One region of the Microbacterium binotii genome, then DNA from elsewhere that is predicted to be linked to it. Evidence: predicted binding sites of a transcription regulator. Region 1 holds the regulator's gene; the other holds the start of a gene.
What was found. The regulator LexA, encoded in region 1, represses DNA repair genes until DNA is damaged. The targets are predictions, from matches to a motif close to TCGAACANNTGTTCGA.

Region 1 (11,885 bases):
TGGCGGTCACGGCGGCGGCGAGCTCACCGGCGCGAGACAGCGCGATGTGGAAAAGCGATCCGGTGGTCGCACGGACCACCTTGGGGTTGTAGGGATCCACCGTGCGACCGGTCAGGATCACCGCGTCGGCGCCCGCCGCGTCGGCCGCGCGGATGATGGTTCCGAGATTTCCGGGATCGCGCACCTCCTCGCAGATCGCGAGCAGCCGGGGCCCCGCGGCCAGCACATCGCGCAGCGACGTGGGGAACTGCCGGGCGACGGCGACGATCCCCTGCGGCGTCACGGTGTCGGCCATCGCCTCGAGCACCGGCTCGGCGGTGTACTCGATGTCGAGCCCGGCCTCGGCCGCGGCATCGCGCAGGTCCTGGTGTCGCTCGAGAGCGGTCGGCGTCGCGAACAGCTCGACGATGCTCTCGGGTCGGAAGGCGAGGGCTTCGCGGACGGCCTGCGGGCCCTCCAGAAGGAACAAGCCCGTCTCGTCGCGGGCAGCGCGCTTGGCGAGCTTGGCAACCGCGCGAACGCGTGGGGATCGGGGATTCTCCAGCACGTTCCCAGTCTAGGGTGACGCGGGTACCCCGAAGGGGCGCCCTCCGTGAGGAGGGCGCCCCTTCGGGGTGTTCGGATTACGCCGAGGCCTTGGCGGCGTTGACGTCGGTCGGCAGGGCCGCCTTCGCCGTCGCCACGAGCGACGCGAACGTGGCGGGCTCGTTCACAGCGAGCTCGGCCAGGATGCGGCGGTCGACCTGCACACCCGCGAGGCCGAGGCCCTGGATGAAGCGGTTGTAGGTGATGCCGTTCTGGCGAGCAGCGGCGTTGATGCGCTGGATCCAGAGGCGGCGGAAGTCGCCCTTGCGCTTGCGGCGGTCGCGGTACGCGTAGACCAGCGAGTGGGTGACCTGCTCCTTGGCCTTGCGGTACAGGCGCGAACGCTGACCGCGGTAACCGGAGGCGCGCTCGAGGATGACGCGACGCTTCTTGTGGGCGTTTACTGCCCGCTTGACTCTAGCCATTTCTTTCCCTTACTTACGTGCGTCGGCGATCAGAGGCCGAGGAGCTTCTTGGCCTGCTTGGCGTCACCGGGAGCCAGGACCTGCTCCTGGTTCAGGCGACGGGTGCGACGGCTCGACTTGCCCTCGAGGTTGTGACGCATGCCCGCCTGCTGCTTCATGAGCTTGCCGCTTCCGGTCAGCTTGAAGCGCTTCTTGGCACCCGAGTGGGTCTTCTGCTTCGGCATCTTCTCTTCCTTCGTTGTGACTCCCGCGTGGCGCGGGATCAGGTGTGTGGCCTTATTCGGCCGCGTCTGCGGTGGCAGGCTCCGGGGTGTCCCCGGTGCGTGCCTGACGGGCGGCTTCCTTGTTCGCCGCGCGCTGAGCGTTCTGCTCCGCCTTCGCCTCGGACTTGTTCTTGTGCGGGGCGACCACCATGACCATGTTGCGTCCGTCGATCGTGGGGTTGGACTCCACGGTGCCGAACTCGGCGACGTCCTCCGCGAACTTGCGCAGCAGACGCACGCCCTGCTCGGGACGCGACTGCTCGCGGCCTCGGAACAGGATCATGGCCTTGACCTTGTCGCCGGCCTGCAGGAAGCCCTCGGCACGCTTGAGCTTGGTGATGTAGTCGTGAGCTTCGATCTTCAGGCGGAAACGCACCTCTTTGAGGACGGTGTTGGCCTGATTGCGACGCGCTTCCTTGGCCTTCTGCGCAGCCTCGTACTTGAACTTGCCGTAGTCCATGATCTTGACCACGGGGGGCTTCGAGTTCGGGGCCACCTCGACGAGATCGAGGTCGGCCTCCTGGGCCAGGCGCAGCGCCACCTCGATGCGGACGACGCCGACCTGCTCACCCGCGGGTCCCACGAGGCGGACCTCGGGAACGCGGATGCGGTCGTTGGTGCGGGGATCGCTGATGCGGAACTCCTCTGACGTAGCGGATGGGGCCACCGGGATGTCGACGACATTCCCGGGCGGAAGAAGACCACGCCACCCGGCACGACGCGAGGCGCCGGCTTTCTCGCACCCTGACTGCCCCCTCAGGAGGAGGCGGAGTGCAATGACCCGGTAGCCTGGAGCGGCAAGCGCGGGTGGGATGTGATCCTCTTTCGATCGGAGCAGACGCTCCGGTGCTCGCCCACTTTAGCAGAAAGAGCAACGTGGACTCGACTCCGTACGACCAGGCCGCCGACATCGACGCGCAGGCACGCGCCAACCAGGAGCGCTGGGAGCGTCAGGAGGCTGCTGCCACCGCCGCATCCCGCGACATCGCCGACGTCCCCGCGGTGGAGGTCATCACCACGACCGCCGTGCACCTGCTCAGCGCCGCAGCCGTCAAGGTCGGCCTCGCAGACGACCCCGACACCCAGACCGACCTCGACGAGGCGCGCAAGCTCATCAACGCCCTCGCGGGTCTGATCACCGCGGGAGCCCCCGAGATCAGCGACATGCACGCCCGGTCGCTGCGCGACGGCCTGCGCTCTGTGCAGCTCGCTTTCCGCGAGGCCTCCGTCATCCCCGACCCGATCGGCAAGGGCCCCGGCGAGAAGTGGACGGGCCCCGTCACCTGACCGGATGCGGCCGGCTCAGCGCGACCGGCGGAGCTTGACCGTCAACGAGTCGACGAGGACCGCGATGCGGTCATCGACCGACCAGCGGCGGGCGAGACGGGCGAGGACGGCATCCAACTGCTCCTTGTCGAGACCGTCGATGAGGTGCAGCTCGACGATCAGCTCCGGACCGCGCAAGCGCGCGTCGGGGTCTCCTGCGGCGACCGAGAGATCGAGCACGGCGAGTTCGGCGCCGATGCTCTCCTGCAGCCCCGCGAAGACCTCCGGCGACACCGGGCTCGGCTCCCACGGGTGCCCCTGGCCGATGGCCCAGACGGCGGGCCGGCGCAGCACGAACTCCGTCGGTGAGCCCGGATCGATGACGATCAGATCCGTGTCGTCGCCCGCGGCAGCGAGCGCGGTGCGGATGCCGTCAGCGGGGACGGGCCGTGCGCTCCGATCCCACCGGGCCATGGTGTCGACCGAGCTGAAGACCGGAAGAACGCGTCGCCCGTCCGGACCTGCGACGGTGACGATCGACAACTCCTGCGTCTTGTCCACGCGCAGCCCGCTGGGGGCGGTGCCCTCCTCCCCCTTCTCGGCGATGAGCGGGATCAGCAGGCGCGCACGGCGATAGGCGTCGACGACGGCGACAGCGTCGCCCTCCCCGGAGCGAAAGGCCGTCAGCGCGGCCAGCAGCGCCGCATCCGCCGAGCCGTCGTCACCCGCGTGGGTGTTCGTCTGGAAACGACGCCCTTCCCAGGGGACCCCCGCGGAGTCGTGTCCGCAGCTCGCGTCAGCGTCCTGCGACATCCAGCGCCTCGGCCAGCGTGAACGCGCCGGCATAGAGGGCCTTGCCCACGATGGCGCCCTCGACACCCAGCGGCACCAGCTCGCGAAGCGCGGCGATGTCGTCGAGGCTCGAGATCCCGCCCGAGGCGACCACCGGCTTCGGGGTACGCGCCGTGACCTCGCGCAGCAGCTCCACATTGGGGCCGCGCAGGGTGCCGTCCTTGGTGACGTCGGTCACGACGTAACGGCTGCAGCCCGCGTCCTCGAGGCGGTCGAGCACGGCCCAGAGGTCGCCACCCTCGCGCGTCCAGCCGCGCGCCGCGAGGGTCGTGCCGCGCACGTCCAGCCCGACGGCGACGGACTCGCCGTAACGACTGATGACATCCGCCGCCCACTCGGGATTCTCCAGCGCCGCCGTGCCGAGGTTGATGCGCGCCGCTCCCGACTCGAGGGCGGCGTCGAGGCTCTCGTCATCACGGATCCCGCCCGACAACTCGACCTGGACGCCCTTCACCTGCTTGATGACCCGGCGCATCACGGCCGCGTTGTTGCCGCGTCCGAACGCGGCGTCGAGATCCACGAGATGGATCCACTGCGCGCCCTGCCGCGCCCACTCGACGGCAGCGTCGACCGGGTCGCCGTAGCTGGTCTCGCTACCAGCCTCACCCTGGGTGAGGCGGACGGCCTTCCCATCGGCGACATCGACCGCCGGCAGAAGGATGAGTTCAGGGGTGGACGCGAAATCGTTCATGGCTCCTCGTGCGCTCGCGCACCCGGCGGATCCCCGGCGTGCGGCACGAGGTAAGAGACTACTGGGGTCGCAGCGTGCTGATCCAATTGGCGAGGAGACGGATGCCCGCAGCCCCCGATTTCTCGGGGTGGAACTGCGTGGCGCTGAGAGGCCCGTTCTCCACGGCCGCAAGGAACGGGGAGCCGTGTGTGGCCCACGTGAGCACCGGCTCGGCGAACGGCGCCTGAGGCGGCATCGTCCAGTGCTGCGCCGCGAAGGAGTGCACGAAGTAGAAGCGCTCGTCCTCGAGCCCGGCGAACAGACGTGAGCCCGCATCCGGTGAGACCGTGTTCCAGCCCATGTGCGGCAGAACGGGCGCGTCGAGCTCGGTCACCGTCCCCGGCCACTCGCCCAGCCCGTCGGTCGCGTCGCCGCGTTCCACGCCGTGGTCGAACAGCACCTGCATCCCGACGCAGATCCCGAGCACGGCGCGGCCGCCGGCCAAGCGCCTGCCGATGAGCTCGTCGCCCTTGCTCGCCCGCAATGCCTCCGCCACCGCTCGGAACGCTCCGACACCCGGCACGAGCAGGCCGTCCGCATCCTGGATGAGTCCGCGGTCGGCGGTCAGCCGCGCGTCGGCACCGGCTGCGGCCAGAGCCTTGACGGCGGAGTGGACGTTGCCCGAACCGTAGTCGAGGACCGCGACCAGCGGCGCGTCGGTCACAGGGCGCCCTTCGTGCTCGGGATCCCGTCGACGAGCGGGTCGAACGCCTTCGCCTGGCGGAACGCACGTGCGAACGCCTTGAACTCGGCCTCGGCGATGTGGTGCGGGTCGCGGCCGCCCAGAACGCGCACGTGCACGGTGAGCGCCGCGTTGTAGGCGATGGCCTCGAACGCGTGACGCACGAGTGACCCGGTGAAGTGACCCCCGATCAGGTGGAACGCATACCCCTCGGGCTCGCCGTCGTGGACGAGGTACGGGCGGCCGCTGATGTCGACGACCGCCTGCGCGAGCGCCTCGTCGAGCGGCACGAGCGCATCGCCGTACCGCGCGATCCCGCTCTTGTCCCCCAGAGCGGCGCGGATCGCCTGGCCGAGGACGATCGACACGTCTTCCACGGTGTGATGTGCGTCGATGTGGGTGTCACCGGTGGCCCGCACCGTCAGATCGGTGAGGGAGTGCTTCGCGAACGCCGTCAACAAGTGGTCGAAGAACGGCACGCTCGTCGAGATCGAGCTCTTGCCGGTGCCGTCGAGGTCGAGCGAGAGCTCGATCTGCGACTCGCTCGTGGCCCGGCTGAGCTCGGCGGTGCGGTGCGATGCGGGCTGCGCGGTCATGCCTGCGAGTCTATCGACGCCATGGCCGCCAGGAACGCCGTCGTCTCAGCCTCGGTCCCCGCCGTCACGCGCAGGTGACCGGGGATGCCGACGTCGCGGATGAGGACGCCACGTTCGTACAGCGCGCGCCACACGGCCGCAGGGTCGGCGACGCCGCCGAACAGGACGAAGTTGGTCCATGACTCGTGCGCGAGGTAACCCATCGCGGTCAGCTCGCCGCTGATGCGATCACGCTGCGCGACGATCTCGTCGACCATGCCGAGCATCGTGTCGGCGTGGCGCAGCGCGGCCTCCGCTGCCGCCTGCGTCAGGGCGCTGAGGTGGTACGGAAGCCGCACCAGACGAAGAGCGTCCACGACCGCGGGATCAGCAGCCAGGTACCCGACGCGCGCACCCGCGAACGCGAACGCCTTGCTCATGGTGCGGGAGACGACCAGCCGCTCGCGCCCTGGCAGAAGCGAGATCGCCGACGGGGTGTCCCGCGGGGCGAACTCCTGATAGGCCTCGTCGACGATGACGATGCCGCGGCTGGCCTCGTACACCGCCTCGATGACGTCGAGGGTCATCGGCGTTCCGGTCGGATTGTTCGGGGCGCAGAGGAAGATCACGTCCGGGTCCGCCCGACGCACCTGTTCCGCGGCGGACACAGCGCTCAGGCTGTAGTCCTCGGCGCGAGTGCCGGCGACCCACTCCGCCCCCGTCGCCCGGGTGAGCAGCGGGTACATCGAGTACGTGGGCGCGAAGCCGAACGCGGTGCGCCCAGGACCCGCGAACGCCTGCAGGACGTGCTGGAGGACCTCGTTGGACCCGTTGGCCGCCCAGATCTGCTCCGCGACCAGTCCGCCGCCGAGGTAGCCGGCGAAAGCAGCGCGCAAACGGCTGAACTCGCGGTCCGGGTAGCGGTTGACCTGTTCGAGGGCGGCACCGATCGACGCGAGGATGTCGGACGCGACATCGGCCGGGACGGGATGCGTGTTCTCGTTGACGTTCAACGCCACCGGAAGCGGCGCTTGGGGCGCGCCGTAGGGCTTGAGTCCGCGCAGATCGTCGCGGATCGGCAAATCATCGAGGCTGATCGTCACGCGCTCCATCGTAGAACCGCGCAGGACCTCACTCGCCCGAGGCGTACTCCGCCGGGATGGCCAGACGTTGCCCGGCGCTCACCTGCGCGCCCGGCAGGGTGTTGAGCCGCATGATCGCGTCGACGACGTCGCGCGGGTCGTCTTGGGGAGCGACCTCCTCCGCGATCGACCACAGCGACTCCCCCGCCATCACCGTCACCATCTCGAACGAGCCGGCGGCTGCGCCGGGCTCGCGCGAGGCGAGCGCGGACCCGCCGCTGATCACGCCGACGGCCAGCGCCGCGACGACGGGCAGAGCGACGAGCCAGGCGAGCACCCGACGACCGCGCGCGGTCAGACGCAGGCGGGTGGCGACGGGGGCGGCGAACTCGATCGTGCTCATGACGACTCCTTCAGGACGGGAAGAGATTCGTACCCGACCCTCCGGCCGGGAGAGCCGGGTACGAACTTCTCTTCCGAAGCTATCTTCGATTTACGGTACTGTCAAGCGATCGCGAAACCGGTCGAGTTTCGAAGACGACACGCCCTGCGCAAGGACTGGATCGCCGCCGATTCCCGCTACGGTTTGGCTGAAGACACCGAATCATCGACCTCCGACATTCGAACGGAACAGACCCGACGGGAGCGCCGCATGGCCACCAACCAGAAGCCGCAGACCCGCCGGCGCAAGAGCCTCAGCGACAAGCAGCTCGCGATCCTCGAGGTCATCCAGCACTCGATCGCCCGCCACGGCTACCCGCCGAGCATGCGCGAGATCGGGGACGCGGTGGGACTGAAGTCGCTCTCGAGCGTCACGCACCAGCTGAACCAGCTCGAGCTCTCCGGTTATCTCCGACGCGACCCCGGCAAGACGCGTGCCATGGAGGTCCTGATCGATCTGCCGGGCACCGCCGCCGAGAACCCGGCCGACGCCGCACCCCCCGTGGGCGATGCCGCGCTGGTTCCGCTCGTGGGGCGGATCGCTGCGGGTGTGCCGATCACGGCAGACCAGCACGTCGAAGAGATCTTCCCGCTGCCCCGCCAGCTCGTGGGCAAGGGAGACCTGTTCATGCTGAAGGTGTCGGGAGACTCGATGATCGACGCGGCGATCTGCGACGGCGACTGGGTCGTGGTGCGTTCCCAGCCGACGGCCGAGAACGGCGACGTCGTCGCCGCGATGCTCGACGGTGAGGCGACCGTGAAGACGTTCCGGCGCCGCGACGGGCACGTATGGCTCCTGCCGCGCAACACGGCCTTCGAGCCGATCCTCGGCGACGATGCCGTCGTGCTCGGCAAGGTCGTCGCGCTCATGCGCGCGGTCTGACTCGCCGCTCTCTTCGGGAGACCCCGGGGCCGCCGCGTAGCGTGGGGGCATGACCGACACCAGCTCCTACGGTTCCTGGCCCTCGCCCATCTCCGCCGCCGACGTCGCGAGTTCCTCCACGCGCTTCGACGGTGCGCGGTTCGTCGGCGAGGAGATCTGGTGGGCGCAGTCGGCGCCAGAGGAGGGCGGCCGCATGGCGGTGCGCCGCCGACAGCCCGACGGTCGGATCGCGGATGTCCTTCCCGCTCCGTGGAACGTGCGATCCCGGGTGCACGAGTACGGCGGCGGCGCGTGGTGCGCGGCCGAGGACGGGCGACTGTTCTTCGTGGAGGCCGGCGACCAGCGCGTCTACGTCCTCGACCCGGGCAGCGCTCCGACTCCGCTCACGCCCGAGGCGGACGGCACGGCGTTCGGAGGCCTGGTGTGGGCGTCCGGCCGCCTGCTCGCGGTGCGCGAGCGCACCGCGGCATCCACCGGGGAGCGGGCCATCGTCGAGATCTCGCTCGATGGCGCCGATGCGCGGGTCATCGCACACGGTGACGACTTCGTCGCCCAGCCCGCGCTGTCTCCGGATGGTCGGCATCTCGCATGGATCGGGTGGAATCACCCCGACCTGCCCTGGGACCGCACGCGCCTGCACGTGGGGCGTCTGCGCGACGGCGTGGTCGAGGATGTCGTCACCGTCACGGACGGCGCGGCCTCGGCGCTCCAGCCGGTGTGGACCGGCTCCGACGAACTGCTCTACCTCGACGACGCGTCCGGCCGGTGGCAGGTGCAGCGCGTGCGACCGGACACCGGCGAGCGCAGCACCCTCACCCATGACGACGCCGACACGGGCGGCGCGCTGTGGACGCTCGGGATGCGGTGGTTCGCCCCGCTCGAGGACGGACGGGTCGTCGCGGTGCGCACGAACGGCGAGGACTCTGTCGTGGTGATCGATCCCGCCGACGGCACGACCCGCTCCGTGGGCATCGACGGCGCCTCCCAGACCTTCCTCGAGGATGCGCGCGGTACGCGCCTGCTGATCACGACGGCGTCCGCATCCGCCCCGCTCGGACTCTGGCTCGTGGATGCGGACGGCACAGCGGCACCGGAACGTCTGTCCGGCGACGATCTCTCCGCGCTCGAGCCGTGGTTGCCCGCACCCCGTGCGTTGACCGCCGACGGACCCCACGGCCCCGTGCACGCCTACTTCTACCCGCCGACGCATCCGGAGCTCCACGGCCCCGTCGACGAGCTCGCCCCCTGCCTCGTGTGGGTGCACGGCGGACCGACCGCCCATGTGGGCCCGGCCGCATCGCGCAAGATCGCGTACTTCACGAGCCGCGGCATCGGGGTCCTCGACGTCAACTACTCCGGCTCGACCGGCTACGGGCGCGCCTACCGTGAGCGGCTGCGCGGCCAGTGGGGCGTCGCCGACGTCGACGACGTGATCGCGGCCGCGCGGCATGTCGCCGCGGCCGGTCTCGCGGACCCTGACCGACTGGCGATCGAAGGAGGGTCAGCCGGCGGCTGGACGGTGCTCTCGGCGCTGACGCGCGGCGATGTCTTCGCTGCGGGGGTCTCGCGCTACGGCGTCGGCGACGCCCGCGCGCTCGTGGCGGACACGCACGACTTCGAGTCGCGCTATCTCGACGGTCTGATCGGTCCGCTGCCGGAGACGGAGGAGGTGTACGTCGAACGCTCACCGCTCACGCACCCCGAGCGATTCCGCGTGCCGTTGCTGATCCTGCAGGGCTCCGAGGACCGGGTCGTGCCGCCGGCGCAGGCCGAGGCCATCCGCGACGCTCTGCGTGAGCACGGCGTGCCGCACGCGTACGTCCTGTTCGAAGGCGAAGGGCACGGGTTCCGGCGCCGGGAGACCACGATCGACGCGCTCACCTCGGAGCTGGCCTTCCTCGGAGAGGTGCTCGGCTTCACCACGGACGCGCCCGAGCTTCCGCTGTCGATCGGCGCGTTGCACATCGCCGGCGGCCCGGACGGACGAGAGGTGTTCGTCGACCCCGAGAGCGATGTGACGCACGGGGAGCGCGACCTCCGCGTCGTCGTCGCGCGCGAGCCCCTGCGGCCCCTCGTCGCCCGCCCGCGCACGCGCGAGTGGGCCGAGACCCTGCGGGCGGCGGGATTCACCGCGACGACGAACGATCCGGACCTGTTCGTGCTCCTCCCCGCCCTCGACGGAGAATGAGGCGTCCTCAGGCGAGGAAGGCTTCGAGCCTGCCGGCGAGCGCCGCGCCGACGCGGGCGTGGAGGGCCGTGCCCTCCGCCTCGTGCGACTCCTCGTAGATCATCCCGTGCTCGTGCACGGCCGAGACCAGGTCGCCGCGATCGTACGGCAGCAGAACCCGCAGCTCGACCTCCGGCAGCGGAAGCGCATCCTCGATGACCTGGCGGAGCTCGTCGATGCCTTCGCCCGTGCGGGACGAGACGAACACCGCCGAGGGCACGAGCCCTCGCAGCAGGAGCCGCGCATCGTCGTCGATGAGGTCGGCCTTGTTGAACACGACGATCTCCCGCGTGTCACGCGCTCCCACGTCACCGATCACATCGTGGACGGTGGCCAGCTGAGCGGCGGGATCGGGGTGCGAGCCGTCGACGACGTGCACGATGACGTCGGCGTCACCGACCTCTTCGAGCGTCGAGCGGAACGCTTCGACCAGCTGGTGCGGGAGGTTGCGCACGAATCCGACCGTGTCGGTCAGTGTGTAGATGCGCCCGTCCTCGGTCACCGAGCGTCGAACGGTGGCATCCAGCGTCGCGAACAGCGCGTTCTCCACGAGGACGCCCGCGCGTGTGAGCCGGTTCAGAAGACTCGACTTCCCCGCGTTCGTATACCCGGCGATCGCCACGGCGGGGATCGTGTTGCGCTTGCGCTCGGCGCGCTTGGCATCACGGGCCGGGGCGAAGTCGCGGATCTGACGACGCAGCTGCGCCATCCGGGTGCGGATGCGGCGGCGGTCGAGCTCGATCTTCGTCTCACCGGGTCCGCGCGAGCCCATACCTGCGCCGCCGGCGCCGACCTGGCCACCGGCCTGACGGCTCATCGACTCGCCCCAACCGCGGAGGCGCGGCAGGAGGTACTCGAGCTGGGCGAGCTCCACCTGCGCCTTGCCTTCGCGGCTCTTCGCGTGCTGGCTGAAGATGTCGAGGATCACGGTCGTGCGATCGATCACCTTGACCTTGACGACGTCCTCGAGCGCACGCCGCTGGCTCGCGGCGAGCTCGGTGTCGGCGATGACGGTGTCGGCGCCGACGGCGGCGACGATGTCTCGCAGCTCCTCCGCCTTGCCACGGCCGATGTACGTCGCGGGGTCGGGATGCGGTCGGCGCTGCAGCACGCCGTCGAGCACGACGGCGCCCGCCGTCTCGGCGAGGGCAGCGAGCTCGCGCAGCGAGTTCTCGGCGTCCTCGGTGGCACCCTGCGGGTGAACGCCCACGAGGACGACGTTCTCGAGCCGCAACTGGCGGTACTCGACCTCGGTGACGTCTTCGAGCTCGGTCGACAGGCCACCGACGCGACGCAGCGCCTGACGCTCTTCGCGGTCGAACTGCTCACCGTCGCCGAAGCCGTCGGCGACGGTCGTCGCGTCCTGCAGCGCCTGCGCTCCGGCCAGAGGGCCGCGCATCCGTGCGCGAGTATCCGCTCGCGAGAGCACCCGGTCGACGTCGTCGAGCCGCTGCTCGTCGGTGGACGGGGGTGTTTCTGTCATCGTTTCCTTTCGGGGCGTCTCGCGCCCGCTCACTCTAGCCTCCCGCCTTCGGAGACTTACCGCTACGCTTCGTGTATGGGGAGTGACCACTACTTCACCGCGTCACCCGCCAGTCCCGAGAACCTCCGCACCATTCGTGTCAGCGTGGCCGGTCGCGACATCGACGTGACGACGGCCGGCGGAGTGTTCAGCCCGGATCGACTGGATGCGGGCACCGCCGTGCTGCTGAGCAACACACCGCCGCCTCCGGCCGGCGGCCACTTCCTCGACCTCGGATGCGGCTGGGGCCCGATCTCGATCTCGCTCGCGCTCTCGTCGCCACACGCCACGGTGTGGGCCGTCGACGTCAACCAGCGCGCCCTCGATCTCGTCCGCCGCAACGCGGAGAACC
Region 2 (11,885 bases), 1.4 Mb from region 1:
CTCGTCATCCTGATCTTCCTGCTGTCGGTGCGCGCGACGATCGTCACCGCGATCTCGATCCCGACCAGCGTGCTGATCACCTTCATCGGCATCCAGGCGTTCGGCTACTCGCTCAACATCCTGACCCTCGGTGCTCTGACCATCGCGATCGGCCGCGTCGTCGACGACTCGATCGTCGTGATCGAGAACATCCGCCGCCACTACGTCGGCGACGCCGACAAACGCGCCTCGATCCTGCTCGCCGTGCGCGAGGTGGCGGCGGCGGTGACCGCATCCACGATCACGACCGTCGCGGTGTTCCTGCCGATCGCCTTCGTCGGAGACCTGACGGGCGAGCTCTTCCGTCCCTTCGCGTTGACGGTTACCCTCGCGATGGTCGCATCGCTGTTCGTGTCGCTCACGATCGTGCCCGTGCTCGCGTACTGGTTCCTGAAGCCCGGTAAGCCGGTGCAGGGACCCGACGGCGAGAGCATCGACCCGGAGGATCCCTCCGCGCCGCCCTCGCGCCTGCAGAAGGCGTACCTGCCGGTGCTCTCCTGGACGCTCAAGCACTCGTGGGTGACGCTCGGACTCGCCCTGCTCGTCCTGGTCGGCACCGGCGCGCTCGCCCCGCTGATGAAGACGAACTTCCTCGGCGACTCCGGTCAGAACACGCTGACCATCACGCAGACGCTGGGTCCGGCCGCCAGCCTCGACGCGGAGGACGCCGCGGCGTCCCGCGTGGAGGAGACCCTCAAGGGCGTCGACGGCATCGAGACCGTGCAGGTCTCGATCGGCTCGAGCGGCTCCGCCGTGCGCGATGCGTTCTCCGGCGGCAGCGGTGGCATCACCTACTCGATCACGACGGATGCGGGAGCCGACCAGCTCGCCCTCCGCGACCGCGTGCAGTCCGCCCTGGCCGATCTCGACGACGTGGGCACCATCGCGCTCGCCTCCTCCGGCGGCGGCTTCGGCTCGAGCGACATCGAGATCGATGTGACCGCGCCGGACCAGCAGACGCTGCAGGAGGCGACGGATGCGGTGCAGTCGGGCCTCGAGGGCAAGGACGGCATCTCGCAGGTCACGAGCAACCTCTCCGCATCGTTGCCCTACATCGCCGTGACGGTGGACCGGGATGCGGCCGCTGCCCGCGGCCTCTCTGAGGTCGCCGTCGGCGGGCTCGTCTCCGGCACCATGCAGCCTCGCCAGGTCGGCTCGGTCGAGATCGACGGCACCTCGCTGACGGTGTACCTCGCCGCATCCCAGGTCCCGGTCACGATCGATGATCTGCGAGCACTCACCATCCCGAGCGTCGGCGGCGTGGTGCGGCTCGACGAGATCGCGACGGTCGAGCAGAGCCAGGGGCCCACCTCGATCACGACCGAGCGCGGTCAGCGCACGGCCACGGTCACCGTCACCCCGTCGGGCGACGACCTGACCTCGGCGAACGCGACCGTCAACAAGGCGCTCGCCGACGTGTCGCTGCCGACGGGGGCCGACGCCTCGCTCGGCGGTGTCGTGACCCAGCAGAGCGACGCGTTCACGCAGCTGGGCCTCGCGATGCTCGCGGCCATCCTGATCGTCTACATCGTCATGGTCGCGACCTTCAAGTCACTGCGTCAGCCGCTGCTGCTGCTGGTTTCCGTGCCGTTCGCGGCGACCGGCGCCATCCTGTTGCAGATCGCGACGGGTGTGCCGCTGGGAGTGGCCTCGCTGATCGGTGTGCTGATGCTCATCGGCATCGTGGTGACGAACGCGATCGTGCTCGTCGACCTGGTCAACCAGTACCGCGAGAAGGGGCTGAACGCCCACGACGCGACGGTCGCGGGCGGCTCACGCAGACTCCGTCCCATCCTGATGACGGCGGCGGCGACGATCTTCGCGCTCACGCCGATGGCGTTGGGGATCACGGGCCACGGCGGCTTCATCTCGCAGCCGTTGGCCATCGTGGTCATCGGCGGATTGGTCTCGTCGACGGTGCTGACACTGCTCGTGCTGCCGACGCTCTACAACCTCGTCGAGGGTGCGAAAGAGCGCCGGCGTTCGCGGCGCGCCGGCGACGAATCGGCATCCGGCTCGCCCGGGACCGCCGGGGAACCCGATGCTCCGACGACCCGGCGGGCGCTGCGAGGGTCGTGACCTCGAGGGCGACCGACGATTCGTCATCGGACACCGTGGCGCGGGTGACGAGCGTCGGCTCCGTCGACGCCGACGCGGGCACCGCCGGCTCGGCCTGAGCCGCGGGTGAGGCGCACGCGGCCAGAGCACTGAGGAACACGCCCGACCAGCCGAACATCGCGCTGAAGGCGATGACCTCGAACAGGGCGAGGTTGATCGTGCCCGCGACGAAGACCCAGGCTCCGGCGAACAGGCCGACGAACACGAATCCCGTCGTGAGCACCAGTCGCTTCGGGAAACGGTGCATCATGAACGGGCTCGTCAGGAGGAGTCCCGCGAAGCCGAGGACCATCGCGGCGGCGACCCGATCGTGGACGAATCCGTTGGTCGTCAGCGGCACGCATCCCACCAGGGCGAGGTTGGCGCCGACGACGGAGAAGAGGATGCGGGCGGTCGTCGCCGTGCCGCGGCGCACACGCGTCCCCTCCAGCGGACGGAGCTGACGCGCGGCGGCGCGTGCGAACAGCAGCACGGTGGAGCCGCCGAGGATGAGCGTGCCGTTGAAGAACATCGCCGACGCGTCGCCGTACGTGCCGAGCTCGCTGAAATGCAGCCGCCACCACTGCGGATTCGTCGTCGTCGCGATGGAGATCCCGAGCCCGGTGAGCAGGATCGTCAGCGCCAGCACGGCGAGAGGCAGTGCGTCCGCCCGCAGGAGCCCGGCCACCGCCCGGTGCAGCCGCACGCGCGGTGGCGTGGGGTCTGCCCCGCTGAGGCTCGAAGCAGGAAACGACGCGAATACGGTACGCAGCATGCGGGTACCCTCCACCCAGACGGACACCGATCCAGCCGGTGGAAACGTGGAGCCCCTTGCACGCACCGGCTGGCGAGCAGCTCAGCCGGTCGGCGTCGCCGCAGCGGCCGAAACCGCTGGGGTCAACGATATCCGTCGGAGGTTACCGACAACCCCGATGCGTGTTACCGGCGGACGCGGAACGGAGCGTTCGTCTGTGCCGACCGAGCATCCGTTCGTCGAGCGAGCATCCGATCGTGTGCTCACTCGACGAACGAATGCTCACTCGCGGGGCTCAGTCAGGCGTTTCAGGGGCGTGTGAGGGAGATGCCCCACTCGAGTTCCCACGTCTCACCGGGCTCGAGCCAACGCAGATCGCGGCCCGAGTTCAGAGCGTCGGCCGGGGCGGTCATCGGCTCGATCGCGACAGCGACCTCCTGGCCCGGGTAGCGGTCGGTCGTGAAGACCTGCAGGTACTCGAACCCGGCGCCGGCCCAGAGCTCGAGGCGGCGGCCGTCCGGGGCGTGGAGCACGCCGCGAACGCGGCCGTCCGCACCACGGCGGAGCGTCGAGTAGGCGGTGTCGAGCGTGAGGTCTCCGACCCGGCGCGGGGTGCGCAGGTCGCGCGCCGCGTCCACGGGCTCCTCCGCGATCGGCAGGTTGCGCTCGTCGAGGCGGAACCACGTCGCCGCGTCCACCTCGAGGCGCAGCTCTGCGGTGGGCACGTCTGCGATGCAGAGGTACGGATGCGTGCCGAGCGCGACAGGTGCCGCATCCGCTCCGACATTCGTGATCTGGTGCAGGACGTCCAGGCCGTCGTCGGTCAGGGCGTAGGTGACGCGGGTGGCGAGATGGAAGGGGTAGCCGGTCTGGGGGAAGACATCGGCCTCGAGCGTCACGGCGTCGGTCTCGGCGCCTACGACCCGGTACGGGGCGAAGCGCAGGAGCCCGTGCGAGGCGTTGCCGAGCTTGGGCTCGGTGAGCGCGAGCTGGTAGTCGGTGCCGCGCTGCGACCAGCGCCCGTCGCGCACCCTGTTGGGCCAGGGCACGAGGACGACCCCGGATGCGGCGGGCGTCGGTGCGGTGTCGGGATAGTGCGGAACGAGGTCGACCCCATCGATCCGCAACGCCCGCAGGGAGGCCCCGACCTCGGTGATCTCGGCCGATCCGTTCGACGACGACAGGCGGTGACGGACTCCGGTCGGATCGGCGCTCATCCTCCCAGCGTAGTCACGTGAGGCACTTTCCCAGCCGTGTGGGTTACTCTGGAATGTCGGCTCTGGACACCGCGTGGTGCGCGGATGGGTTTGTGAGTCCATGGGGCCGATGGTGAGCGCCGCTCGGCGCACATGACCATCATCGAAAATGGCCCCGGCCGACGGTAGTCCGGGTATGCCCGCGTTCTGAGCGGGTGCTGTTCTCGTGCGAAGAGAACCCAGGAAGAATCACCCATGCCCAAGAACAAGAAGCCCGCCGGCGGACGTCCGGCCAAGAACTTCGAGCCCCGCTACGGCACGAAGACCTCGTTCCAGGACCGCAAGCGTCGTCCGGGCGAGTCCTCGGCCGGCTCGACCGGCTCCAAGAGCCCCAACCACCGCGGCTACCGTGAGGATGCCGCTGAGTCGGCCCCCAAGCGCCGGTGGACCGCCGCTGAACGCGCCGGTCGCGACGAGGCCCGCGGCATCCGCGAGGGTCGCCCCGCCCGGTCGTTCGACGACCGCCCCGCCCGTCGTGACGGCGAGCGCCCCGCGCGTTCGTTCGACGATCGTCCCCGTCGTTCGTTCGATGACCGCCCGGCGCGCTCCTTCGACGACCGTCCGCGTCGTTCCTTCGATGACCGCCCGGCTCGTCGTGACGGCGAGCGCCCCGCGCGTTCGTTCGATGACCGTCCGCGTCGTTCGTTCGATGACCGTCCGGCGCGCTCCTTCGATGACCGTCCGGCTCGCCGTGACGGTGACCGTCCGGCGCGTTCGTTCGACGACCGCCCCCGTCGTTCGTTCGATGACCGTCCGGCTCGCCGTGAGGGCGAGCGCCCCGCGCGTTCGTTCGACGACCGTCCGCGTCGTTCCTTCGACGACCGTCCGGCGCGTTCGTTCGACGACCGTCCCCGTCGTTCGTTCGATGACCGTCCGGCTCGCCGTGAGGGCGAGCGCCCCGCGCGTTCGTTCGATGACCGTCCGGCCCGTCGTGACGGTGACCGTCCGGCGCGTTCGTTCGACGACCGTCCCCGTCGTTCGTTCGATGACCGTCCGCGTCGCTCCTTCGACGACCGCCCCGCGCGCCGCGAGGGCGGCAGCCGTTCGGACTGGAATGCGACGGCCGCCAAGGCGCACGACCAGCACGTCGACGTCGTGCACGAGCGTCTCGAGGCCGAAGCCGTCCAGGCCGAGACCATCGAGGGGCAGGGCTTCGGTGAGCTCGGTCTCGGTCAGAACATCGTGAAGGTGCTCGCCGAGCTCGGCGCCCCCAGCCCGTTCCCGATCCAGTCCGCGACGATCCCCCCGATCCTCGAGGGGCGCGACGTGCTCGCCCGTGGCCGTACCGGCTCCGGCAAGACCATCGCCTTCGGCGCGCCGCTGGTCGAGCGCATCCTGCGCGCGCAGGCGGGCACCCGTCGCGAGTTCGGCCGCCGACCCAAGGCGCTCATCCTCGCGCCCACGCGTGAGCTCGCCCTGCAGATCGACCGCACCGTGCAGCCGATCGCCCGCAGCGTCGGCCTGTTCACCACGCAGATCTACGGCGGCGTGCCCCAGGCGCGCCAGGTCGGTGCGCTCAAGAAGGGCATCGACATCATCATCGGTACCCCCGGTCGCATCGAGGACCTCATCAACCAGGGCAAGCTCGATCTGTCCGAGGTGCAGGTCTCGGTGCTGGACGAGGCCGACCACATGGCGGAGCTCGGATTCGCCGAGCCCGTGCAGCGCATCCTGCGTCTGACGGGCGAGGGCAGCCAGAAGCTGCTGTTCTCCGCCACGCTCGACCGCGAGGTCGCGGCCCTCGTCGACGAGTTCCTCGTCGACCCTGCCGTCTACGAGGTCGCGGGTGAGACGCAGGAGACCGGAACGATCGACCACCGCGTCTTCGTCGTCGACCACCGCGACAAGGCCGAGCTGCTCGCATCCCTCGTGGACCGCGACGGCAAGACGCTCGTCTTCTCGCGCACCCGCGCGTTCGCCGAGATGCTCGTCGAGAACTTCGAGGATGCCGGCATCTCCGCCGTCGCCCTGCACGGAGACCTCAACCAGGCCAAGCGCACGCGCAACCTGCAGCGCCTGACCGACGGCAAGGTCAACGTGCTGGTCGCCACCGACGTGGCGGCGCGCGGCATCCACGTCGACGACATCGACCTGGTCATCCAGGCCGACGCTCCTGATGAGTACAAGACGTACCTGCACCGCTCGGGCCGCACCGGCCGCGCCGGCCGCAGCGGTACCGTCGTCACCCTGGTGCCGCGTCAGCGCCGCCGTCGCATGACGGAGCTGCTCTCGCGCGCCGAGATCGACGCGCCGTTCGAAGAGGTGCGCCCCGGCGATGACGTCGTCGAGGAGGTCGCCGGGCGCCAGCTCGCCGACGTCGCCTCCGCCTGACGCCGAGTCGCGCAACGCCCCCTCGCCCCGTGCGAGGGGGCGTTGCCGCGTCTGGGGCTCAGAACAGCCGCGCCGGCTGCGGCGCCGGACCGGTGGTGCGCACGGATGCGGCGGCCGGCGCCGCACGCGCGCCCGGGGCGACAGGACGCGCACGCACCGGCTCCTCCTCGTCGCGGCCGTCGAGCCCGTGCACCCGCAGCAGCGGTCGCACGCGCCGCGCGAGCCACTGGCGGTACGCCTTCGGGGCGCTCACCGACGCGCCCGGATACAGGCCCAGGTAGCTCGAGACGAGCTCCGGATGCTCACGTCGCAACCACGCCATGAACCAGGGCTTCACGCCGGGGCGCAGGTGCAGAGCGCCGTAGACGACGCGGATCGCCCCCGCCGCTCTGATCCGCCGCAGTGCGTCGTCGAGTGCCGCGATCGAGTCGGTCAGGTGCGGCATCACGGGCATGAGGAAGACCGTGACGCGAAAGCCCGCATCCGTCGCCGCGCGCACGGTATCGAGGCGGGCTTGTGCCGTCGGCGTGCCCGGTTCGACCGAACGCTGCAGATCGTCGTCGAAGAGGGCGATCGACATCGCGATGGACACCGGGACCTGCTCGTGCGCCCGCTGCAGCACCGGCAGGTCGCGGCGCAGCAGCGTCCCCTTCGTCAGCAGGGAGAAGGGGGTTCCGGATGCGGCCAGCGCGTCGATGATGCCGGGCATGAGTCGGTAGCGCCCCTCTGCACGCTGGTACGGGTCGGTGTTGGTGCCGAGGGCGACGTGCTCACGACCCCACGAGCTGCGGGCGAGCTCTCGCTCGAGCACCTCGGCGATGTTGACCTTCACCACGACCTGGGTGTCGAAGTCCCGACCCGCATCGAGGTCGAGGTACGTGTGCGTGCCGCGGGCGAAGCAGTACGTGCAGGCATGGCTGCACCCGCGGTACGGGTTGATGGTCCAGTCGAAGGGCATCGCCGACGAGCCGGGAACGTGATTCAGCGCAGAGCGTGCCGCGACCTCGTGGAAGGTCATGCCGGCGAACTCCGGCGTCGTCACCGAGCGCACGAGCCCCTCAAGCCGCTCCATCCCGGGCAGCGCCGACGCATCCTCCTCGCCGACCTTCTGACCGTTCCACCGCATGACGAAAGTGGAACAAAGATTCGAGTGGATGTCAACTCTTCGTGAAAAAGATTCGCACGGGAGTCTGATCCGACTCGCCGGCTGTGCAGGCGGGAGGCACAATAGAGCGTGATCTCCACCGCGTCACCCGAGACGCTGACGTCGCGCCGCGCTGCGCGCGTCGCGTCCGGGCGCCTCCGCCGCCGTCGCGTCGCGGTCGCGTGCGCGGCGGTGGCCGGCGTCGTCGTGGCGGCCCTCTGGGTCAGCGCTCTCCTCGGGGGCGCGCCGGTGGCCGCTCCCGGCGCGCAGGCGGGGCCGCCGGTCGCGCAGAGCATTCCCGCGCCGGTCTTCACCCGGGCACCTGCTGCCGCATCCATCTGCGACGACCCGGCCGTCGCCGCGGCGGTCGCGGCCGGCGACGACGAGGCCGTGATCGTTGCCGCCGGTGGGGGGATGTCCTTTCGTGAGGCCGTCGTTTCCGGAACCGCGCCCTGTATCTCGCTGTCGGACCCTTCCCGCCGCTGGGTCGTCGTCAACAAACAGCGGCCCCTGAACCCGCTCGATTACGAGCCGCAGGGCATCGTGCAGGTGCAGGGTCTGAAGACGTTCAACGCCGGGGTGCTCCGCCAGGACGCCGCCGCAGCGCTGCAGCAGATGGCGGAGGCCGTCGAGACGGCCGGTGTCGGTTCGCTCGGGCAGCTCAGCGGCTACCGCTCCTACGACACCCAGGTGACGACGTATCAGGAGAACGTCGCGCGCGGCGGGCAGGCCGAGGCGGAGGTCTCCAGCGCGAAACCCGGTTTCAGCGAGCATCAGCTCGGGCTCGGGATGGACCTCATGCCCTGCGGCAGCGGATGCGGCACGCTCGACGACTTCGGTGCCTCGCCCGAAGGGCAGTGGGTGGCCGCGAACGCCTGGCAGTTCGGTTTCATCGTGCGGTACGAGCAGGGGTACACGCCCGTGACCGGGTACGAGGCGGAGCCCTGGCATCTGCGCTACATCGGACCCGAGCTGGCGCGCGCCTACCACGAGGGCGGCTGGCACACCCTCGAGGAGTTCTTCGGCCTGCCCGCAGCCCCCTCCTACACCAGCTGACGCGGCTCACCGCATCCGGAGACCTAGCATGGAGACATGATCCGCCTTCTGTTCTTCGTGGGGGCGGGGATGGCCCTCGGCGCTCTCGTGGTCTCGGAGATCGGCCCACCCGGGGCCGGCGAGATCACCTTTCCTCTCGGGATGGCCCTGGCGGTCTTCAGCGGCATCCTGATACTGATCGCAAGGGCCACGCGAGGAATGCCGGCCGCGTCGACCGCAGACCTCGACACGGCGCGATCCGAGGGCAGGATGGCCCTCGCACGCATCGACGCGGTGACCCAGACCGGCACATTGATCAACGACCAGCCGGTGTGCGATCTCGACCTCAGCATCCAGCCGCTGGAGGGTCCCGCGTATCGCGCGCGCGTCCGCCAGATCGTGCGGCTCATCGACATCCCCGGGGTTCAGCCGGGGAGCCTGCGCGCGGTCGCACTGCTGAGCGCGGACGGTGCAGACGTGGCGATCGCCGACGATGACGTCACCCAAGCGCCGTACGCGGGAATCCGCATCCCCCCGCAGGCCGAACTCGGCGAGCCCCGCCTGCCCGAGCCCGGGACGGTCACGCTCAAGGGGCGGCGGCGCGGACCGCTGATCGGCGTCGGCCCGAAGGGAAGAGGAGCGCGGTTCGTCCTGTTCGCCGTCGCGTTCCTCGTCGCCGGTGCATCGGTGGCCTTGCCCTACCCGACAGCGGTCGCGCAGACCATCACCGCGCTCGGGGAGGGGCGGGTCACCGCGGATCTCCGCCGGCCGGAGGTCACCGCCGACGCGGTCGCGGCCCTCACCGCCAAGATCGGGCACGATCGGGTGGTCAGTATCTCCGTGGATGAGGACGTCATCCTCATCGATGCCCCCGTGACGCCCGGCTCCACCGACACCGATCGCTGGGAGTACCGCCGCGGTGAGGTGACCCGCGACGGTCCGGCGCCGTCGCAGCCGGATTCCGCCGCCGAGCAGTTCTCGCTCGACGAGGTGTCCTGGCCCGGGCTGTGGACCGCGATGCAGACGGCCGCCGACGCAGAGGGCATCGACAGTCTGAGCGGCGTCGCACTGCGGCTGGAGCGGGCGGCCGACAGCGACATCGATTCGCCGACGTTCGGGCAGCACGCGGGGCCGGTGCGCGCGCGTTTCTGGTTCGACGGCGACTACCGCTCGGTCTTCTACGACGTCGCCCCGGACGGTACGGATCCGGCGCGCACCGAGGGTCGCTGACCCGCTGGAGGGCCTCCACAATCGCGACACTCGGTTTCGGGTTGCGTGGGATGCGATTCCACAGCGTGGTGTGCTCCGGCCGCATCCGCCGGTTTAGGATCGCGTCAGGCGATGGCGCCGCAGCGTGTCGACGCAGGCGCCCCGAGATGGAGGAGACGTCCGTGGAACGCGACATCTACGACGAGGATCACGAGGCCTTCCGGGAGATCGTGGTCGAGTTCATCAAGCGCTACGGCACGAACGCCCGGCGCGAAGCGTGGGATGCGGCCGGTGAGATCGACCGCGAGACCATGAGGGCCGCCGGCGACGCCGGGATCATCGGGCTGTCGGTTCCCGAGGAGTTCGGCGGCGCGGGAATGCTGCAGGACTACCGCTTCCGTGCCGTGGTCAACGAGGAGGTCATCAGAGCCGGGCTCGGGTCGCTGGCCGGTGCCTTCGGCATCCAGGACGACCTCGCCGTGCCGTACCTCGCTCACTTCGGCACGCCGGAGCAGAAGCAGAAGTGGCTGCCCGGCATGGCCACCGGTGAGGTGATCGGCGCGCTCGCCATGACCGAGCCCGGTGCGGGCAGCGATCTGCGCGGTATCTCGACCGTGGCGAAGAAGGTGGACGGCGGGTGGATCCTCAACGGCGCCAAGACGTTCATCTCCTCCGGCGCGACGGCGGACCTCGTCGTCACCTTCGTCAAGACGGGCGAGGGCAACCGCCCCGACGCGTTCAGCCTCGTGCTCGTCGAGAACGGCATGGAGGGCTTCGACCACGGCAAGAAGCTGCACAAGATGGGCTTCGCCGGGCACGACACCGCGGAGCTGTCGTTCACCGACGTCTTCATCCCCGACGAGAACCTCATCGGGGGCGAACCCGGTCACGGCTTCGTGCAGCTCATGCGCAACCTCCCGCTCGAGCGACTGTCGATCGGCGTGGCCGCGGCCGCTGCTGCCGAGGCGGGCCTGCGCTGGACGCTCGAATACACGAGCAGCCGGGAGGCGTTCGGCCACGCGATCGCCGACTTCCAGAACACGCGCTTCCGTCTGGCCGACATGGCGACCACGGTCGACGTGCTGTGGGCCTACGTCGACCGCGCCATCGCCCTCTACGGCGAGGGCAAGCTCACGCCGGAGGAGGCAGCCAAGGTCAAGTTCTGGACGACGGAGCGCGAGTGGGAGGTGCTCGACGCCGCCGTCCAGCTGCACGGCGGTTACGGCTACATCCTCGAGTACCCGGTCGCCCGCGCGTTCGTCGACGCCCGCGTGCACCGCATCTACGGCGGCACGAACGAGATCATGCGCGAGATCGTCGCGCGTCAGGTGACCGGCCGGAAGTAGCCCCGGCGGCGTCCCCGCGCCACCCGGTGTTCGCCTGTCACAGATCGACGCGCTCGCGTCGATCTGTGACAGGCGAACGAGGCGGGTTGGGCCGATCTCCGTGGTCAGCGGGGCCGGCGGCGGGCGAGGCGTGCGACGCCCGCGCGCCGGAGGGCATCGGCGATCACGACGCCGATCGCGGTGCCCGCCAGGCAGCTCGCGATCGTGAGCGCGAAGAAGCCGATCATCGCGGGCAGCGGCATGGTCCACAGGTCGAAGTACTCGGCTGCGAACAGCGGATAGACACGCCGATGATGAGAGCGCCGGCGACGTGCAGCCAGGTGCTCCATGAGCGGTACAGCACCAGCAGGAACGGCAGCTCGGCGAAGAACGCCCACCACAGGTTGGTGCCGATGTAGGGCAGCACGACGACCCCCGAGATGAGGCCCACGAGAAGGCCCACACCGGGGCGCTGCAGCAGCCGCAACGCGATGGTCGCCGGAAGCAGTCACATCCCCGCCAGCGCCACCGACGCGAACGGGACGACCGCGAAGAGCAGCGTCGACAGAGCGGTCACACCCCACAGCACCACGCCGCCGGCGACACCGATGGCGGCGCAGGTCAGCAGCACCAGGGTCGGGATGCGGCCGCGAGCCGTTCGCGGCGCCTCGGCGGACGGGGCGCTCACGCGTCGA

Region 2: a site for LexA is predicted at 7,612-7,627, ahead of LXM64_RS01145 (Rv2578c family radical SAM protein). Genes of this name have one in related genera too.

Annotation. Positions count from the first base shown of each region.
Region 1 is NZ_CP090347.1:2,156,379-2,168,263, forward strand. It holds gene LXM64_RS10765 (TrmH family RNA methyltransferase) at 1-547, opposite strand, end outside; gene rplT (50S ribosomal protein L20) at 624-1,010, opposite strand; gene rpmI (50S ribosomal protein L35) at 1,040-1,234, opposite strand; gene infC (translation initiation factor IF-3) at 1,287-1,940, opposite strand; gene LXM64_RS10785 (DUF1844 domain-containing protein) at 2,183-2,560, shown strand; gene LXM64_RS10790 (SseB family protein) at 2,576-3,352, opposite strand; gene priA (bifunctional 1-(5-phosphoribosyl)-5-((5-phosphoribosylamino)methylideneamino)imidazole-4-carboxamide isomerase/phosphoribosylanthranilate isomerase PriA) at 3,336-4,082, opposite strand; gene hisH (imidazole glycerol phosphate synthase subunit HisH) at 4,141-4,785, opposite strand; gene hisB (imidazoleglycerol-phosphate dehydratase HisB) at 4,782-5,399, opposite strand; gene LXM64_RS10810 (histidinol-phosphate transaminase) at 5,396-6,490, opposite strand; gene LXM64_RS10815 (LysM peptidoglycan-binding domain-containing protein) at 6,510-6,863, opposite strand; gene lexA (transcriptional repressor LexA) at 7,113-7,784, shown strand; gene LXM64_RS10825 (prolyl oligopeptidase family serine peptidase) at 7,834-9,972, shown strand; gene hflX (GTPase HflX) at 9,980-11,494, opposite strand; gene LXM64_RS10835 (class I SAM-dependent methyltransferase) at 11,570-11,885, shown strand, end outside.
Region 2 is NZ_CP090347.1:219,653-231,537, forward strand. It holds gene LXM64_RS01125 (efflux RND transporter permease subunit) at 1-2,118, shown strand, start outside; partial or broken gene LXM64_RS01130 (DUF998 domain-containing protein) at 2,264-2,911, opposite strand; gene LXM64_RS01135 (aldose 1-epimerase family protein) at 3,199-4,107, opposite strand; gene LXM64_RS01140 (DEAD/DEAH box helicase) at 4,342-6,477, shown strand; gene LXM64_RS01145 (Rv2578c family radical SAM protein) at 6,536-7,603, opposite strand; gene LXM64_RS01150 (M15 family metallopeptidase) at 7,712-8,677, shown strand; gene LXM64_RS01155 (hypothetical protein) at 8,714-9,886, shown strand; gene LXM64_RS01160 (acyl-CoA dehydrogenase family protein) at 10,048-11,211, shown strand; gene LXM64_RS01165 (hypothetical protein) at 11,316-11,453, opposite strand; gene LXM64_RS01170 (ECF transporter S component) at 11,435-11,677, opposite strand; gene LXM64_RS01175 (hypothetical protein) at 11,699-11,878, opposite strand; gene LXM64_RS01180 (siderophore-interacting protein) at 11,875-11,885, opposite strand, start outside.